Regions from separate parts of the Clostridioides sp. ES-W-0016-02 genome, predicted to be linked through region 1. Evidence: riboswitches for the same ligand, from Rfam matches in the RefSeq annotation. Region 1 holds a riboswitch; each other region holds the start of a gene.
The links. Region 1 has a riboswitch for FMN ahead of IC758_RS01315 (ECF transporter S component). Riboswitches for the same ligand answer to the same signal wherever they lie in the genome.
Positions count from the first base shown of each region.

Region 2: linked by a shared signal. The riboswitch ahead of IC758_RS17605 (MFS transporter) and the one ahead of IC758_RS01315 (ECF transporter S component) in region 1 are both predicted to bind FMN.
Region 3: linked by a shared signal. The riboswitch ahead of ribD (bifunctional diaminohydroxyphosphoribosylaminopyrimidine deaminase/5-amino-6-(5-phosphoribosylamino)uracil reductase RibD) and the one ahead of IC758_RS01315 (ECF transporter S component) in region 1 are both predicted to bind FMN.

Region 1 is NZ_CP061361.1:200,264-207,200, forward strand. Features, by position in the region: one part of gene prfB (peptide chain release factor 2) at 1-614, shown strand, start outside; gene IC758_RS01305 (Tex family protein) at 761-2,902, shown strand; gene IC758_RS01310 (amidohydrolase) at 3,049-4,215, shown strand; FMN riboswitch at 4,275-4,392, shown strand; gene IC758_RS01315 (ECF transporter S component) at 4,518-5,123, shown strand; gene IC758_RS01320 (DUF4116 domain-containing protein) at 5,460-6,500, shown strand; gene tsaE (tRNA (adenosine(37)-N6)-threonylcarbamoyltransferase complex ATPase subunit type 1 TsaE) at 6,641-6,937, shown strand, end outside.
Region 2 is NZ_CP061361.1:3,803,653-3,810,589, forward strand. Features, by position in the region: gene IC758_RS17590 (SRPBCC family protein) at 234-650, opposite strand; gene IC758_RS17595 (AraC family transcriptional regulator) at 647-1,534, opposite strand; gene IC758_RS17600 (ATP-binding protein) at 1,704-2,783, opposite strand; FMN riboswitch at 3,060-3,175, shown strand; gene IC758_RS17605 (MFS transporter) at 3,362-4,732, shown strand; gene yihA (ribosome biogenesis GTP-binding protein YihA/YsxC) at 4,929-5,540, opposite strand; gene lon (endopeptidase La) at 5,530-6,937, opposite strand, start outside.
Region 3 is NZ_CP061361.1:1,832,360-1,839,296, reverse strand. Features, by position in the region: gene recQ (DNA helicase RecQ) at 1-2,144, opposite strand, end outside; FMN riboswitch at 2,332-2,453, shown strand; gene ribD (bifunctional diaminohydroxyphosphoribosylaminopyrimidine deaminase/5-amino-6-(5-phosphoribosylamino)uracil reductase RibD) at 2,591-3,703, shown strand; gene IC758_RS08920 (riboflavin synthase) at 3,735-4,400, shown strand; gene IC758_RS08915 (bifunctional 3,4-dihydroxy-2-butanone-4-phosphate synthase/GTP cyclohydrolase II) at 4,424-5,617, shown strand; gene ribE (6,7-dimethyl-8-ribityllumazine synthase) at 5,724-6,185, shown strand; gene IC758_RS08905 (hypothetical protein) at 6,711-6,937, shown strand, end outside.

The DNA.
Region 1 (6,937 bases):
TTTTAGATATAATATCAGACCCTGAAGCGGGAATAAAGACAGCTACAATTCTTGTAGAAGGAACCAACACTTATGGATATTTAAAAAGTGAAAAAGGGGTTCATAGATTGGTAAGAATATCTCCATTTGACCCATCAGGAAAGAGACATACTTCATTTGCTTCTATAGATGTAACACCAGAGTTAGATGAAAATATAGAAGTAGAAATTAATTCATCAGATTTGAAGATAGACACATATAGAGCGTCTGGTGCTGGAGGACAACATGTAAACACAACTGATTCAGCTGTTAGAATAACACATATTCCTACTGGTGTAGTGGTTCAGTGTCAAAATGAAAGGTCTCAACATTTAAATAAAGATAGAGCTATGAGACTTTTGATGGCAAAATTGATAGAGTTAAAAGAATTAGAGCAAAAGGAAAAAATAGAAGATATACAAGGCAAATACTCACAAATAACGTGGGGTAGCCAAATTAGGTCCTATGTTTTCCAACCATATAAGTTAGTCAAAGACCATAGGACAAATGCTGAGTTTGGAAATGTAGATGGTGTGATGAATGGGAATATAGACTTGTTTATCAACGAATACTTAAAAATGAATAAGACAGTTTAATAAACAATGTACAGTAATTAAGATAGATATATAAGAAGGTTAGTGCTTACTATGCACTTTACAGCACTTAGGCTGAGGACTACAACCCTCAGCCTTCGTTCTGTTTGTTATACTTATGAAAAAACTAACATTAGGAGTGAAAAAAATTGGATATAAATCAAATCTTAAAAAATGAATTTAATCTCAAAGATGAACAAATAAATAATACGCTAAAGCTTATTGATGAAGGAAATACAATACCATTTATAGCTAGATACAGAAAAGAAATGACTGGTGAGATGAGTGATGTCACATTAAGGGAATTCTATGAAAAATTGATGTATCTAAGAAACCTTCAAAGTAGAAAAGATGATGTAGTTAGATTAATAGATGAACAAGGAAAATTAACAGATGAGATAACACAAAATATAGAAAAAGCAAAAACACTACAAGAAGTAGAAGATATATATGCTCCATATAAACAAAAGAAAAGAACTAGAGCAACAATAGCAAAAGAAAAAGGGTTAGAAAATCTAGCAGTATCAATACTAGAGAGTAATCTAGATAATATAGATTTAGAGGCGAAGAGTTATATAAATGAAGAAAAAGAAGTAACTTCTGTTGAGGATGCCTTAAAAGGTGCAAGAGATATAATTGCAGAAACAGTTTCAGATGATGCGAAGATTAGAAAATACATAAGAGAGCTTGCTTTAAGAGAAGGAATGATAGTTAGTAAAAGTTCTACTGATGAGAAATCAGTTTATGATATGTATTACGATTATAGTGAAGCAGTGAAAAGTATGGCTCCACATAGAGTTTTAGCAATAAATAGAGGAGAAAAAGAGAATTTTTTAAAAGTTAAATTAGAAATAAATAATGATAAAGTTTTAAATTATATAGTAAATGAATATGTAAATGATAAAAACTTTAAGAATAAAGATGAAATTGTAAATTCAATAGAAGATTCATATAAAAGATTAATTTTCCCATCGATAGAAAGAGAAATAAGAAATCATCTGACAGAAATAGCTCAAGAAAGGGCTATAAGTGTATTTGGAAAAAATGTTAAAAGTTTATTACTTCAACCACCAGTTAAAGATAAAGTAGTTATGGGATTTGACCCTGCATTTAGAACTGGTTGCAAAATAGCGGTTGTAGATAAAAATGGTAAATTATTGGACTATACAACAGTATATCCAACAGACCCTCAAAATAATGTAGAAGGGGCCAAGAAGACTTTAAAAGAATTAATTGAAAAATATAATATAGACATAATTTCAATAGGAAATGGGACAGCATCAAGAGAGTCAGAAACATTTGTGTCAGAAATGATAAAAGAGATAGATAGAGACATTCAATATGTTATAGTCAGCGAAGCTGGTGCATCAGTTTACTCAGCATCTGAACTCGCAAATGAAGAACATCCAGATATAAATGTATCAATAAGAGGAGCTATATCTATAGCGAGAAGACTACAAGACCCCTTAGCAGAACTTGTGAAAATAGACCCTAAGAGTATAGGTGTAGGCCAATATCAACATGACTTAAATAAGAAGAGATTAGAAGAAGTATTAAATGGAGTTGTTGAGGATTCCGTAAATAGTGTTGGAGTAGATTTAAATACTGCATCATATTCTCTATTAGAGCATATTGCAGGAATAAGTAAGGTTATCGCAAAAAATATAATAGCATATAGAGAAGAAAATGGAGACTTTACATCAAGAGTACAACTGAAAAAAGTAAAAAGACTTGGCCCTCAAGCATTTACTCAATGTGCTGGATTTATGAGAATCTTAGATGGAAAGAATCCTCTAGATAATACAGGTGTACATCCTGAAAGTTATGATATATGCAAAAAAATGATTGAAATAATAGGATATTCTTTGGATGATGTAAAAAATAAAAATATAGAAGAAATAGATGAAAAAGTTAAGGAAATTGGTTTGAGAGAATTAAGTGAAAAATTGGAAGTAGGCCAAGTTACTTTAAGAGATATCATAGCTGAGATTAAAAAACCAGGAAGAGACCCAAGAGAAGAAGGAATAAAGCCTATACTTAGAACTGATGTCCTAAAAATTGAAGATATACAAGAAGGGATGTCTTTAAAAGGTACAATAAGAAATGTTGTAGATTTTGGAGCATTTGTAGATATTGGAATAAAAAATGATGGGCTAGTTCATAAATCAGAAATGAGTAATAGCTTTGTAAAAGACCCTATGAGTATTGTTACAGTAGGTGATATAGTAGATGTAAAAGTAATTGGAATTGATTTAAATAAAAAAAGAGTTGCATTATCAATGAAAAAATAGGTTAATTTATGTTTAGTTATGATACTTATGTGTAACAATTATAAATGTAAGTAGCATAATAAAAAATTTAAGAAATTATGAAATGAGATTGTAAGAGATAATATTTAAAATAGTTAGTATAGTATTGAAAATCAGGAGGAAAATGAATGGTTTTTATAAAAAATGGTAGCATAAATACCATAACAAATGGAATAATTCAGGGAGATATACTTATAGATCAAGGAAAAATAATAGAGATAGGAAAAGACTTAATAGCACCTTTAGATGTAGAGGTAATAGATGCAAGTGGTAAATTTGTGTTTCCAGGGTTTATAGATGCCCATACTCATTTAGGATTGTGGGAAGATGGTATAGGATTTGAAGGAGCAGATGGAAATGAAGAAACTGACCCAATAACACCACAATTAAATCCTATAGATGGGATTAATCCAATGGACAGAACATTTAAAGAAGCTTTTGAAGGTGGTATAACTTCTGTATGTACAACTCCTGGAAGTGCAAATGTTATGGGAGGTCAATGTATAGCTATAAAGACCTATGGGAAAAGAATTGATAAAATGGTAATAAAAAATCCAGTAGCGTCTAAAATAGCCTTTGGAGAAAATCCAAAAAGCTGTTATGGTCAAGATGATAAATCTCCACAAACTAGAATGGCAATAGCTTCATTACTTAGAGAGAATCTTAAAAAAGCAGAAGAATATTTAGAGGAAGTCGACCTGTATGAAAGTCATGATGATGAAGATTGTGAAAAACCTGAATATGATATAAAAATGGAAAGTTTAATACCCGTTTTAAGAGGAGAAATTCCTTTTAAAGCACATGCCCATAGAGCTGATGATATGTTCACAGCCATAAGGATTGCAAAAGAGTTTAATTTAAAGCTTACATTAGACCATTGTACAGAAGGTCATCTTATAGTGGAGGAGGTATTGGAAGAAGGATTTCCTGTAATAGTAGGGCCATCATTATCAGAAAGGTCTAAATTTGAACTTAGAAATTTAACGTTTAATACAGCTGGAATACTTTCAAATGCAGGACTCGATGTATGTATAATGACAGACCATCCAGTAATACCAGTTCAATATCTTCCAATATGTGCAGGGATAGCAGTTAAGCATGGAATGAAAGAAGAAAAAGCAATAGAATCCATTACAATAAATCCAGCTAAGACTCTAGGAATTGAAGATAGAGTAGGTTCTATAGAAGTTGGTAAAGATGCAGATATAGTAATTTGGGATAATTCTCCACTAGAGATTCAAAGTAATGTACTTTACACTATAATAAATGGGAAAGTAGTGTATGAAAAAAAATAACTTGACAATTATTAAAAAATTAACTAATATAAGAGTGTAAGGAAAATTAAAAAATCAAAGAAGATCTTCGGGGCAGGGTGAGATTCCCTACCGGCGGTATAGCCCGCGAACTACTTATGTGGTTGATTTGGTGAAATTCCAAAGCCGACAGTAAAGTCTGGATGAGAGAAGATATTTATGGAATATAAATAAGTTTATTTTAGTTTGTTTAAACTATATCCATAAAAACTCGAAGATAAGGTCTTCGAGTTTTTTGTTTTTCCTAAAAAAATATAAATATATTTATTAGGAGGATAATAATTATGCAAAGTACAGCAAAAAGAAGTAATATGATTTCAACAAGAACTTTAGTAGTAATGTCAATTTTATCAGCAATATCTTATTTACTAATGTTTATTCAAGCACCAATACCAGGTATATTTCCAGATTTCTTAAAAATTGACTTATCAGATATTCCAGCAATATTTGGAGGGATGTCTTTAGGACCATTAGTTGGATTTGGAATAGTTGTAGTAAAAAATATACTACAAGCGATTACAGCAACAACAACTGGAGGAGTAGGAGAGTTTGCAAATATATTAATTGGTGGTTCTTATGTAATGATACTTTGTTATTCATATAAGAAAAGTAAAGATTTAAAAGGCATATTAATTGGATTTGTATTAGGAACAATAGCTATGACTATAATTGGCTCAGTGTTAAATTACTTTGTAATGTTACCACTTTATGGTCAATTTATGGGACTAGATGCTATAATAGGGTTAGGTTCAGCTATAAATCCTAAGATTCATGACCTATTTACTTTTGTAATTTGGATGATAGCTCCATTTAATGTACTAAAAGCTGTGATAATATCTTTAGTAACATTACCACTTTATAAAAAAATGGGAAATGTAATAAAAAAATAATCAGACAAGAAAATATAAAATTTTAAAATTAAATATATTGGAAAGCCATAATTTATTTATAACTTCAGTCTCATGTTGTGATTGATGTATTAAATACATTATGGCTTTATTAATTTATCAAAAAATGTATTTAAAATAAGAAATATTTAGACAGATTTAATTTTTAAAATAAAGGAAGAATTAAAACGATTAACTATTAAAATACTAAAAAGGTATCTACAATATGCAGAGCGAATTCATAATAGACAAAAAATAAAGTTATTATTAAGAATAAATAATGTTTTGAATTGTAATTCTTAATAATAACTAATTTAATGATGATAGGAGAGTAGATTTATGAAAGTATGTAAAAAAATGAAAAAAGTATTTTTAGACGATAAAGGGTATTATTTTAATAGTGATTGGGAAAATATTCATATAGGCATTGATAGTAAAATGTTAGGAGATTCTTTAAAGTATATTACGAATGAATATATTGAAAATATGGAAAGAGTGAAGTATGACTATCATGAATTAGAAAATATAAATAATCAAACAGATGGTATGTGTATTTTAGCTATAAGACAGAATTATAAAGCTTTGGAGTATGTAAAAGAGCAAACAGAAGAATTATGTTTAGAAGCTATAAGGTACAATTATAGAGCACTTGAATATGTAAAAGAACAAACTGAGTATATATGCCTTGAAGCAATAAAAAAAGATTGCAATGCACTTAAGTATGTAAGAAATCAAACAGAAGAACTTATTATAAAAGCAATAAGATGTTCTTCTAATATAGATGTTGTAAGTATATTAAAAGCTTTAGAGGTTCAAACAAGAAAAATATGTTTAGAAGCAATTAAAAAAGATGGCAGGTGTCTTGCATATGTTAGAGAACAAAGTGAAGAATTATGTATAGAAGCAATAAAACGAAACTATAAAGCACTTAAATATGTACAAAACCAAACAGAAAAAATGTGTATTGAAGCTGTAAGTCAAAATGGTATGGCATTACAATATGTAAATCAGCAGACAGAAAGAATATGTTTAGAAGCAGTTAAACAAGATGGAAGAAGCCTACAATTTGTTAATAATAAGACAGAAGAAACATGTATAAGAGCTATAAGATACTTGGATAAAAAGTACAATATTAAAGATGTACTAAATTACATAGATAACTATACAGAAGAGATATGTACAGAGATTGTAAGACAAAATGGAAAGATGCTTATGTATATAAAGAATCAAACAGAAAAAATGTGCATTGAAGCAGTAAAAGAAAATTATAAATCTCTCAAGTATGTAAAAGAGCAATCAGAGGAAATATGTAAAGAAGCCCTGAAACAAAATTGTAAGGCAAAAGAATATGTAAGGATTGCTATTGATGATTATATATAAGTTTTAATAGAATCATCAATATTGAAAGATAAACAAAAAAGATAAATAGAAGTACTTTATAATAGTTGGGGCTTATACTATAATTAATTAAGCAGTGATATAAATTCACACGACGATTATATCAAGATGGAGATGAATTAATGGCAAAAATATATTTAGAAAATGAAAGTAAAACTAGAGAAATAGGATATAAATTAGGTAAATTATTAAAAGAAGGTAGTGTAATTTGTTTAGTGGGGGATTTAGGAGCTGGAAAGACCACAATGACACAAAGCTTAGCAGACTCATTAGGTATAAATGATTATATAACAAGCCCAACTTTTACTATAATAAACGAATATGAAGGAAAAATACCTTTGTATCATTTTGATGTTTATAGAATTGGTAGTAGTGATGAAATGTATGATATTGGATATGATGAATATATAAATTCAAAT
Region 2 (6,937 bases), 590 kb from region 1:
AAGAAAAAAATAACTTAAGTCGCCTTAAAAATAGTTTTTTCTATTTCCAATTTTTAAATATAATAAAATTAATGCTTTAGAAAATGTAATTGTAAATATAAATCTATTAAAATCTAAAATAGAAAAAGGAAATGAGTTTTTACTAGTTCATTTCCTTTTTATTTATAAATTAAAATATTTCTCCAATATAATTTAATTATAATAAATCTATATGTATACAAAGTATTAATATTTTACATCTCATTTAATTTTCTTTTTAAGTCTTTAACATATTGTATTTGTATTTTTTTTAAATTCATAAAGAGATAAGATAAAACTTTTATAATAGGATTTTTAACATATATATTTTCTATAAACACTATTTTAGTTTTTTCATTCTCTTCAAAAAATTCACCTTGCCAATTACCATAGAAAAATTTATTTTCCATGTTAAATTTATAAAGCTTATTTTTAGTTTTTTCTGTAACAGTAAATTTTGTACTGTTTCCATCCTTATTGTACTCAATAAAAGTACTTCCATCATCGAATACTTCAATTTTACTTATATCACTTCTCCATTTATAATCACGATTGTCTGTAACTATATTCCAAACTGTTTCCACATCTGCATTAAAATAAGCTGTTATCTCAGATACTCTACATTTTTTCATAAACTCCTCCTATTTTTTATTGGAACCCAAATTTCACTAACATAATCATCTTTATTACTATCTCCTTCAAGGTAAAGTTCAAAATTGAAATCAGCAACTGGTTCATAGCTAGAGCATTGGAAAAACTCACTATATATTTTTACCCATAAGTTTTGAATAGAATTTGGCATGGCACCTGTACACTTAAAAATAGCCCACTTATGAGAAGGTATTTTAAATAAGGTAAATTTATCATTTTTAGGTTTTTCATCTGTCTCAACAGCTGCATAATAATTAAATAATTGTTTGTTTTGTGAAACTGCCATTTCATCTATTCCTAAAATCCCACCTTTTGTAATAGTGTTTTCTTTTACATAAGAAATTAGTTCTCTATACAAACTACTCTTAAACAAGTCTTGCCAAAACCTTGGTATTTGTTTTCTAAATACATCTTCATCTTTCGAAAATTGTTTTTTTAAAGCAATTACTGAAAATTCTCCCTCATCGACAATTTTGTAATCTAAAATATTTCCTCCATCTAAAGATATTTTTAATGTTATCTTGCTAAATGATTTTAGGCTTGAATTTCCTTTTCTAGCAATAGATGGCGTTATTCCATGAAATCTAACAAAGGCTTTAGTAAAGCTTTCTGCTGTTTCGTAACCATATTTAAAAGCTATGTCTATGATTTTACTATTTGAAGTAGTTAATTCAAGCCCAGCTAGTGTTAATCGTCTATTCCTAATATATTCACCAACAGATATACCTACTAATACACTAAACATTCGTTGATAATAAAACACTGACATATTTGTATACCTTGCTAAATATTCATAATCTAACTTTTCTAAAATATTTTCTTCAATATAATCAATAGATTGTTGTAATCCATCTAGCCATTTCATATGTACCCCCATATTTTATAATAAATTTTCTAAATTTTCTTGTCTTTTTGTGCAAAGATTTATCTGTTTAAATTATAGCAAAAAACAGCAAACTGCCATAGCTTCAAAGCCATAGCAGTTTGCTGTTGATTATATATACTAGTTAATATTAATTTTAAACAGACATACTTTATATATTTTCCTCATATTTTGAGATTCTCTTAACTAATTCATCTCTCAATTTTCCTACTTCATCAAATCTCATATTCGGACTATAGTAACTTTCTATAATATCATGTTTTGATTTAGCTCTCTTAAGATTTAAAATTGACCAACAAATTAAGTCATCTAAAACTTTCTCATCAAATTTAATATCTTCTTCGTATTTAAGTAATTTTTCTCTATTTAAAAATTGATTCAAATCAATTGTATCTTCATCTTTAAAAGTACTGCTTATAGTTATTCCTATATCTAAATCAGTTAATAATATAGTTTCAATTTTTTCAGGAATAAGCGGATAGTGATAAACTTCTACATTCAAACCTTTCTCAATTGCTTTTTTGTACACTTTACTCAAAAGTGTAGTTTTCCCAGAGCCTATTTCCCCTGATAAATAATAAACCTTCCCTACATCCTTTAAAATATGTTCTGTATAATCTAAGCATCCTACAGGAGTTATCCCTGAGCCAAATAAATGCTTTTCTTTCTTTAACTTTCCTGTACTATCTACTCCATCAAATAATCTTTTTATAAATTCTTCTGTAACTAAATTTACTTTTCCATAGTCCATACAGTCAGAATATTTTTCCTCGATATCTCTAAAAATTGGCTCTGCTGATTTTAAAAATTTAAATGCTCTTTTAAAAGCATTACTAATATCTTTATCATAGTTTGAAATTTCTTGTCTATTTTTTTCTAACTCCTCTGTATTCCAGTAATCTCCTAAATTAATTATCTCGTCCAAAGCACCTGGGAGTTTAGGGTCTACAGTATGTGGAGCAGTTGCATCCATAAGTACCACGCCTAGTTTCTTTATAACTACACCATCCAACGAACTTGGGTCAGAAGGGCAATGATATAATTCAATATCATATCCTCTATGCAAAAACTCTTTATAAATTTTTTTCATTAGTGAGGATTTTCCTACTCCAGGTCCACCCTTTAAACAAAAAACTCTTTTTACATTTTCCGGAATTATATAGTCAAAAAAAGAATATGAGCCTTGTGATGTGTTTCCACCTGGAAATGCCTTTTTTATCTTTCCTTCCATATTAGCGCCTCCTCATAATTTACCATACCTCTTAATTAAGATATTAATATTATACGAGTTTTGTTACAGCTTTATGCTTTTACTAAATATAAAACTTATCATTCAGCAATGACAATAACTTATTTTACTTAATTTCAATCTATTATTATACTCTAATTTAGGTTTTGTCCAAAAGTATAATAAAACCTTCTATATTGTGGTGTAGCTGTCTGTATTGCTTAAATCTAATTGTCTCGATTGTTATTTTATGTTAAAATAAAATTAAAAAATACATCTGTTTTTCTTCAGAAATGGGTGAAATTCCCTATCGGCGGTAAAAGCCCGCGAGCCTTATGGCAGAATTTGGTCAAATTCCAAAGCCGACAGTAAAATCTGGATGGTAGAAGAAAATAGTATACGAGTACCTTTATGTAATTTTACATGAGTAATCTATACAAATCCTTCAACTACCGCATTTATTCATGAAAATAAACATATTCTAAGGTACCTAAAACATAGGTGCTTTTTTGTTGTTTATTTTGTAACTATACTGTACTTATAAAACAAAATCTACTATGTAAAAGATTGGGGTGTTATCAGTGAAACAAAAATGGATAGTATTAATTATCATCTGTATTGGTGTATTTATGTCTACTCTTGATGGAAGTATACTAAATATCGCAAATCCTACAATTGCTGCCGACTTTAAAATTAATATGTCGCAAATCCAATGGGTAGTTACAGCTTATATGTTGGTTGTAACAGCTACTATGTTGTTTTTTGGGAAACTTGGCGATAAGGTGGGTTCAAATTATCTATATACGTTAGGATTTTTTGTATTTACAATAGGTTCCTTTCTATGTAGTATATCTAATAACCTAACAACATTGATTTTATCAAGAATATTTCAAGCAATTGGAGCAAGTATTTTAATGGCAACTGGACTTGGTATAGTTTCTAATGCATTTCCAGCAAATGAGAAGGGAAAGGCTATAGGAATTACTGGAGCAGTAGTTGGTATAGGGAATATGAGTGGTCCTGTAATTGGTGGAATACTTTTAGAACACTTTGGATGGCCTTCTATCTTCATAATCAATATACCTATTGGTATTATAGCAGTCTTTCTTGGAATAAAATTTCTACCAAAACCTATTTTAGATGAACAAAACAAAAGTTTCGATATTCCAGGACTTCTATTATTTTCATCTTGTACCACACTTATCTTACTTGCAATGAATGGAGAAGGAAATACAAAATGGTATCTAGGAATAGTAGCAATTATAGCATTTTTTATGTTGGTATTAAGAGAAGTAAAATTTGAACAAAGTTTTATTGATTTACCTTTGTTTAAAAATAGAAATTTCACTATAGGCAATATTATTGGAATAGCTTGTTATTTTCCTCAAATGGCAGTATCTTTTCTACTTCCTTTTTATCTAGAACAACTAAAAAATTTATCTCCTATGATGGCTGGTTCTGTCATGACTGTTCATCCACTTATTATGGTACTTATAGCACCTATTTCCGGTTCTCTTTCTGACAAACATGGTGCAAAAAATATTCTGACTGTATCTTTTTCATTTATGACTATTGCTCTGGTTGGAATGGCACTTTTAAAAGCTGATTCTCCATTATATCTTTTGATTCTATGCTTAATTATTTTTGGCTTTGGATTAGGTTCTTTTAGTTCACCAAACAATAGTAGTATCTTGGCAGACGTTCCTCCTCAAAAACAAGGATATGGGGGAAGTTTTCTTGCAACTGTTCGTAATTTGTCATTTGCTCTTGGAACAGCCTTTTTCAGTAGTTTCTTTGCACAAAGACTTACATATCATCAAAAGTCTACAAGTCATACACTAGCTTATGTTGCGGCTAGTAATCAATCTTACTGGATTGCAGCATCAGTATGCTTTATAGGACTCATACTTACCGTTTGCTTTATGAGAAAGACAGAAAAATCTACTTCTTAGTCAAAATTCATTACTAATTATATAAGTCAGTAAATCTTTAAACAAACTAATTTACACTAATTTTATTAATTTTATTAATTTCTAACAATAATTACCGATATTTATTGCTTATAAACAACAAGGATGCCACAAAATTTCCCTTAAAAACATTTTGAGGCATCCTTTATTTGATTTTAATATATATAAACACTTAAAATTAATCTACTGTTATTTCATATCCATGTTGATTGTATTGACTTACAATTTCTTCCCAAAGTTCTTCAACACCAGTCTTTTTTAGCGAAGAAACAGGAATTACTTTTTCACTACTCTCCATTTGCAATTTCTTTCTTATAATACTTATATGCTTTTGATATTGTCCTCTAGATATTTTGTCTGCCTTAGTTGCAATAACTACACAGTTATATCCAAAATGTTTTATCCATTCGTACATAAGTTTATCGTCTGCTGTAGGTTCATGTCTAATATCTACAAGTAGGAATATAGAACATAATTCTTGTCTACTTTCTAGATATCGTTCCATTATACCTCCCCATTTTTCTTTTTCAGATTTGGCTATTTTAGCATACCCATATCCTGGAAGGTCTACAAAATAAAATTCGTTATTTATAAGATAAAAATTTATAGTTCTAGTTTTTCCTGGTGTTTGACTAGTTCTAGCAAAGTTTCTTCTATTAAGTAATGTATTTATTATTGATGATTTTCCAACATTTGACCTACCAGCCAGAGCTATCTCTGGGATACCTTCTGCTGGATACTGTGATTTATTCACAGCACTCATAGTTATCTCTGAACTTCTAATTTTCATTTTTTTCACCACTCTTTAATAAAGCTTGTTCTAATACTTCATCCATATGCTCTACAAGTACAAACTCCATCTTTTCTTTTACATTTTCTGGTATCTCATCTAAATCAGCTTCACACTCTTTAGGAATTAGAACTTTTGTTATGCCAGCTCTATGAGCTGCTAATAGTTTTTCCTTAACTCCTCCTACAGCTAACACTCTACCTCTTAAAGTTATTTCTCCTGTCATAGCTATATTACCTGGTACAGGTCTCTTAGTAAGTGCTGAAATCACTGCAAGTGCCATAGTTATACCAGCTGATGGTCCATCTTTTGGAACAGCACCTTCTGGGATGTGTATATGAATATCATTAGTTTTATAAAAATCAGGGTCTATATCAAACTTGTCCACTATTGATCTTATATAAGAAATACCTGTCTTAGCAGATTCTTTCATAACATCTCCTAGTTTTCCAGTTAATACAATTTCACCCTTTCCTTTAAGCACATTTACCTCTACTTCAAGGGTAACTCCACCAACTGCTGTCCATGCAAGTCCATTTACAAGCCCTATTTGAGGATTAAGCTCTGCAAGTTGGTATTTAAACATATCTTTTCCAAGATATTTTTCTAAGTCAGACTTATTTACAACAACTTCTTCAAGTGTTGGGTCCTCAACATATTTTTTGGCAATTTTTCTACAAACTTTACCAATAGTTCTTTCTAATGTTCTTACTCCAGCTTCTCTTGTATAATGATTTATTATGCTTCTTAAAGTTTCATCATCCATTTTTACAAAATTCTCTTTTAAAGCATGCTCTTTAATTTGTTTTGGAAGTAAGTATTGTTTTGCTATATTTAACTTTTCTTCTTCTATATATCCAGATACTTCTATTACTTCCATTCTATCCAATAATGGTCTTGGAATATTGCTTAAACTGTTTGCTGTTGTAACAAATAGTATCTTTGATAAATCAAAAGGTATTTCTAAATAGTGGTCCACAAAATCCTTATTTTGCTCTGGGTCCAATACTTCCAGCATAGCTGAAGCTGGGTCACCTTTATAATCTGCTGCCATTTTATCTATCTCATCAAATAAAAACACAGGATTTTTAGTCTGAGCTTCTTTGACTCCATTAATTATTCTTCCTGGAATAGAACCTACATAAGTCCTTCTGTGTCCTCTTATTTCGGCTTCATCTCTAACGCCACCTAAAGATATTCTTACAAATTTTCTATTTAATGCTCTTGCTATTGATTTGACTATAGATGTTTTCCCTGTCCCTGGAGGTCCAACTAGACATATTATAGGACCTTTAAGTGATTTAGCAAGAGTTCTTATGGCTAAATACTCTAATATTCTTTCTTTAACCTTCTCCAGCCCGTAATGGTCCTCATCTAGTATAGCTTGTGCTTTAACT
Region 3 (6,937 bases), 1.6 Mb from region 1:
CCATCTAGTATCAATTTTCTTTTTTTCTTTTTCTCCCAAGTAACATCAATACTATTTTCTTTTACATAATGTTTAACTTCATCTAAAATACTAGCCCCATACTTTTCAATTTTTACTTCACCTATACCAGAAATATCCTTTAATTGTTCTTTATCAATAGGATATCTTCCACTTATTTCTTTCAAAGCCTTATTAGTTAAAATCATGTATGGAAGTAATTTTTCTTTTTTAGCATATTCTTCTCTAATATTTATTAGCCTTTCATATAAAGCTTTATCTGTATTAACTTCAAGAAATTCACTATTGACATTTATTAAATCGACATTTTTTTCTTTGTCTTTTTTATCTATATTGTTTTTTTCGACATATTCTTTGATTAGTGTTTCAAAATCTTCACCATATTTTTGATATTTAATTTCTCCTACTCCAGATATATTTAGCATTTCTTCTTTATTGACTGGATAACTACTAGACATAGCTCTAAGTGTTCCATCTCCAAAAACCATATATGGAGCTATTCTTTCTTCACTTGCAATTAAGTGTCTTAATTCTCTTAAAGCACTATATAATTCATCTTCTATTTCTAGAGATTTTGTCATTACAATTTCCTTAAATTCTACCTTTACCTCGCCCTTCAAAACTTTCATAGACATATCATTTAATCTTATAGTTGGGTAACTTCCTCTGTTTCCGCTACCTAAAGTTTCGACTAAATCTAAAAAACCATGAGAAACTAATGTATTTATAAAATTCTTCAAGTCTTCACTTGAATAATCTCTCATAATATTATATGTAGACAAAGTATCTAAACCAAGTTGTAAAATTTTTTTGTTTTTAGACCCTCTAAGTACATCTACAATAGTAGTAACACCATAACTTCTTTTCATTCTAGCTACACATGAAATAACTTTTTGAGCATCTATAGTTTTATCCACTATTTCTCCTTCAACTAAACAATTACTACAGTTATTACAGTTTTCTATATAATTTTCTCCAAAGTAATTTAATATTGTCCTCCTATAGCATGAATTACTATAAACTAAATCAATCATATGCTGAAGTTTTTTATGTTGAAATAATTTTCTTTCAGGATTTTCAACACCAATATCTATTAAATATTTTTGTATATGTACATCTCCTGGAGAAAATAAAAGTATACATTCACTTTTTTCTCCATCCCTACCAGCTCTCCCTATTTCTTGGTAGTAATTTTCTACACTTTGAGGCATATTGTAGTGTATAACCCATCTTATATTGGGCTTATCAATACCCATCCCAAATGCATTTGTTGCTATCATTATATCTATATTATCATTTATAAAATCTTCTTGATTCTTATTTCTTTCATTTTTAGATAAACCTGCATGGTATTTTGATACAGATATATTTCTCTTTGCCAAACCATTATAAATATTTTCAACTTCTTTTCTAGTAGCTGTATATATAATTCCAGACTCATTTTTATGATTTTGAATATAGTCTAAAATATATTTATTTTTACTAGATGATTTCACTATATTTATTGCTAGATTTTCTCTATCAAACCCTGTTATGTAACAATCTGGACTCTCTAAACACAATAAATTTATTATATCAGCTCTTACCTCTTCTGATGCAGTAGCTGTAAAGGCTGTGACTATAGGTCTTTTAGACAAACTATTGATAAACGTAGAAATCCTTCTATAACTCAGTCTAAAATCATGTCCCCATTGAGATACACAATGTGCTTCATCTATTGCAATTTGACTTATGTCATTATTATTTATTAGTTCAAGAAATTCTTGGGTATCTAATCTTTCTGGAGCAATATAAAGTATTTTATAAGTATTTTTTCTAATATTACTTAATATTTCATTAAATTCTTTGTTTCCCAATGAACTATTTATAAAAGCAGCATTGATTCCCATGGCTTTTAAAGCATCTACTTGGTCTTTCATAAGAGATATAAGTGGTGAAATCACTACTGTCATCCCATCTAATATCAATGCTGGAAGTTGATAACATATAGATTTTCCTCCTCCAGTTGGCATTATAGCTAATACATCTTTTTTATTCAAAATAGAATTTATTATGGACTCTTGGCCTTTTCTAAAACTTGTATATCCATAGTATTTTGATAATATTTCTAAAGGTTTTTTATTCATATATTTCTCTCCCAATTCAAATTAATTAAACTTCTTTTCTGATTATGTTCAAATTTTTATTTTTATATTCACAATCGCATTATTCCAAAGTTTCTAGCTGTTATATATTATATATTAACATATATTTTTAAAAAAATAGTTTGCAAAGTAAAATAATTTATGATACATTCTAAATATAAATTTAATACTTAATCTTCGGGGTAGGGTGAAATTCCCAATCGGCGGTATAGCCCGCGAGCTGAGTTAAAACTTGGTTGATTTGGTTAAATTCCAAAGCCGACAGTAAAGTCTGGATGGAAGAAGATATATACTAAATAAGTGTTTTTGTAGAGCCGTTTTGCTATACATTTATACAATATTTATTGTAGATTATTCTAAACCCCGAGTTAATTCTCGGGTTTTTTTGTTTGAAAATTATCTAAGTTTAAATAGGAGGTGTAAATATTGTGAAATTTATAAGTCAAAAAGAGAAAGATATTTATTATATGAAAAAAGCTATTGAATTAGCTAAAAATGGAGAAGGTTTTGTAAATCCAAATCCATTAGTGGGATGTGTAATCGTTAAAGATGATGACATAATAGGTAAAGGATATCATGAGAGATTTGGCTCTAATCACGCTGAAATAAATGCTATAAATAGTGCTAATCAAAGTTTAAAAGACACTACCCTTTATGTAAATTTAGAACCCTGTTCTCATTATGGCAAAACACCTCCTTGTGTAGATAAAATTATTCAAAATAAGATTAAGAGAGTCGTAATATCTACATTAGACCCAAATCCAATCGTTTGTGGTAATGGAGTAAAAAAACTAAGAGACAATAACATTGATGTTACTGTAGGTATATTAGAAAAAGAAGCAAAACAATTAAATGAAATATTTTTTTACTATATAAAAACAAAAAAACCTCTTTGTATTGTAAAATCAGCAGTAAGTTTAGATGGCAAGATTGCCACAAAATCGCTAGAATCAAAATGGATATCTAATGAATCATCAAGATATCTAACTCATAAGTATAGAAATAAATATCAAGGTATAATGGTTGGGATAAACACAGTTTTAAATGATAATCCATTGCTAACTTGCAGACTTAACCAAGAAAATGTATCTCACCCTGTAAGAATAATAATAGACACAAACTTAAAATTGCCAGTTGATAGCAAATTAGTTAAAGATAAAAACAATAAAACTATAGTTTTTACGTGTTGTGAAGATAGTGAAAAATCATTAGTTCTAAGAAAAAATAATATTGAAGTAGTACTTTCTCCTAAAAAAAATAATATGGTAGATTTAGAATTTGTAATGTATAAATTAGGAGAATTAAAAATTGATTCTGTTTTAGTTGAAGGTGGTGCTACACTTAATGACAGTCTATTTAGAAACAATTTAGTTGACAAAGTCAAATTGTTTTTATCACCTAAAATTATAGGTGGAAAAGATGCTCCTACTTTCGTTTCTGGAGATGGAATAGATTACTTATCAGATGCTATACAATTAGAAATTAAGAATGTAACTTTAATAGATGGCGATATTTTGGTAGAGTCTGATGTTTTAAATTAAATTTATAAATATACACGTCTAGGAGGTTAAAATGTTTACTGGCATAGTAGAAGAAGTTGGAATACTTAGAAAAATTACTGCTAATGGCAAAAGTGGAAAAGTCACCATACAATCAAATAAAATACTAGATGGTACAAATCTTGGAGATAGTATTGCTGTAAATGGAGTTTGCTTAACTGTTTCAAGTTTAGGTAAAAATGAATTTACTGCTGATGTCATGATGGAAACAGTCCGTTCCACAAATTTAAGTTCATTAAATCCAAGTGATGAAGTAAATCTTGAAAGAGCTATGAGCCTTTCTTCTAGATTTGGTGGACACCTAGTAACAGGTCATGTTGATAGTAAAGGTACTATTTGTAAATTTGAAAAAGATGAAAATGCAGTTTTAATAAGCATACAACCGTCCAAAGAACTTTTATCAACAATGATACACAAAGGTTCTGTTGCTATTGATGGTGTAAGTCTAACTATAGCTTATTTAGATGATGAGATATTTAAGGTTTCGGTTATACCTCATACTAAATTTAAGACTACTCTCTTGACAAAGAATATTGGAGACTTTGTCAATTTAGAAAGTGATGTAATTGGAAAGTATATTAATAATTTTCTTGTAAAAAACTACAAGGAATTAAATTCTAATAGTAGTAACTATAAATCAAATATAGATAAAGAATTTTTATTTAAAAATGGTTTTTAAAAATAATAAAAGGAGTGAATTACATGTTTAACACTATTAAAGAAGCTATTAATGATATCAAAAATGGAAAAATGGTAATCGTAGTTGATGATGAAAGCAGAGAAAATGAAGGAGATTTATTGATGGCAGCTGAAATGGCTACACCTGAGACAATAAACTTTATGGCTACATATGGTAGGGGCCTTATTTGTCTTCCTGCTACTGAAGAAAAATTTAAAAGTCTAAATATACCTCTTATGGTTAAAGAAAATACAGACACATTTCAAACTGCATTTACTGTCACTATAGATGGAATAGATACTTTAACAGGTATATCTGCATATGAGAGAGCTGAAACTGTCAAACTATTCTGTAATGAAAGTTCCACAAGTAAAGATTTTAAAACACCTGGACATGTATTTCCATTAATAGCAAAAACTGGAGGTATCCTAGTTAGAGATGGTCACACAGAAGCTTCTGTAGACCTTGCTAGACTTGCAGGATTTAAAGAAATTGGTCTTATCTGCGAAATAATGAAAGATGATGGTACAATGGCAAGAGTTGATGATTTAATGATATTTAAAGAAAAACATAATTTAAAAATAATTACTATAAAAGACTTGATAGAATATCGAAAAAGAAATGAAACCACTATAGAAAAAATTTCTAGTGCTTTTCTTCCAACAAAATATGGAAATTTTGAAATAATAGGATATAAAGATATTTACTCAAATGAAGAACACATTGCCCTTACTTATGGAAATGTAAATGAAGAAAATACACTAGTCAGACTTCATTCTGAATGTTTAACAGGTGATGTATTTCATTCTTTAAAATGTGATTGTGGGCTACAGTTAGAAACTTCTATGAAAAAAATTGTAGAAAATGGAAGTGGTGTTTTAATTTATATGAAACAGGAAGGCAGAGGTATTGGGCTTTTAAATAAAATTAAAGCTTATAAACTTCAAGAAGAAGGTTATGATACTGTTGAAGCAAATTTAATGCTTGGATTTGAAGAAGATATGAGGGATTTTTATATCGCTGCTCAGATATTAAAAAATTTACATATAAAAAGTATAAACCTTTTAAGTAATAATCCTGACAAAATAAATCAATTAGAAAAATATGGAATAAAAATTGAACATAGAGTTCCTATTAATGAAGAAATTAATGATTTTAATAAATTATATCTGAAAACTAAGAAGGATAAAATGGGACATCTATTAGATATTATATAGCTAATGGTATTTAATTTTTATTCTACTAAGTAATTTTTATTACAATAATATGCATATATACTAAAAATATAGATTTATAACCTAAATAAAATTGGAGGAAATAAAAATGATATATGAAGGAAAACTTATTGGAAAAGATTTAAAAATAGGTATAATAAACTCTCGTTTTAATGAATTTATAACATCAAAACTTTTATCTGGTGCTCAAGATTGCCTTTTAAGACACGATGTTACTCAGGAAAATATAGAAGTGGTTTGGGTACCTGGAGCTTTTGAGATTCCTCTCGTTGCTCAAAAAATGTCTAAGAGTGGTAAGTATGATGCTATAATATGTTTAGGATGTGTTATAAGAGGTGCTACTTCTCATTATGATTATGTATGTAGCGAAGTATCTAAAGGCATTGCAAAAGTATCTTTGGATAATGAATTACCTGTTATATTTGGAATAGTAACAACAGAAAATATTGAACAAGCTATTGAAAGAGCTGGCACAAAAGCTGGAAATAAAGGATATGATTGTGCTATGAATGCACTAGAAATGGCAAACCTATTTAAGGTTCTAGATTAAATACCTTTATTGATTAAATAGTGGAAATTAAAATAGAGACTATAAAATACTATTAAGTACCAATATGGCAAAGCATACTTGTCTTTTGGTACTTAATAATTTTAAAGATAATTATCTATTTGAACAACCTTACCCATATCTTCATATTCATTAGAAATACCAACACTATTCACGTATATTTTGAAATTAGAATATATACAATCATTATGTAAATTTTTAAGGACACAAGATAGATTTTTAGTGTTAAATTCCCTGTAATCTAGGAAATATAAGTTAATAATAAAAAATACTTTTAAAAGCTTAAAATAACTACAAATATAAATCTAAATATAAAATACCATAAATTTGTACATATTACTATCAAAGCTATCGTTTTTATTTATAGCATATATTAATGTTATATTAATTATCTATTTTATTATTTTCTCGATTAATTATACAATATAATTAAGTAAGCAATAATAAACTATAAATGAACACCATAATTTAATGGTTGTTTATTGAATATTTATGGGGGACTGAATTATGAAAACAAGTTCAATACAAGATTTAACACTAGAAAAACGTAACCTTATAAAAAAATATTCTCTTACTTTGAATGAAGATTTAATTTGGGAATTTAAACACGATAAATACCACACTGTAAAATACTTCACACACAAGTTTGCAGTTAAAGAATCTATATTTGCTCTTTTATTCAATATACACAGATTATGTTATGCTAAAATAAAATACTTTGAATCAAATTTTTC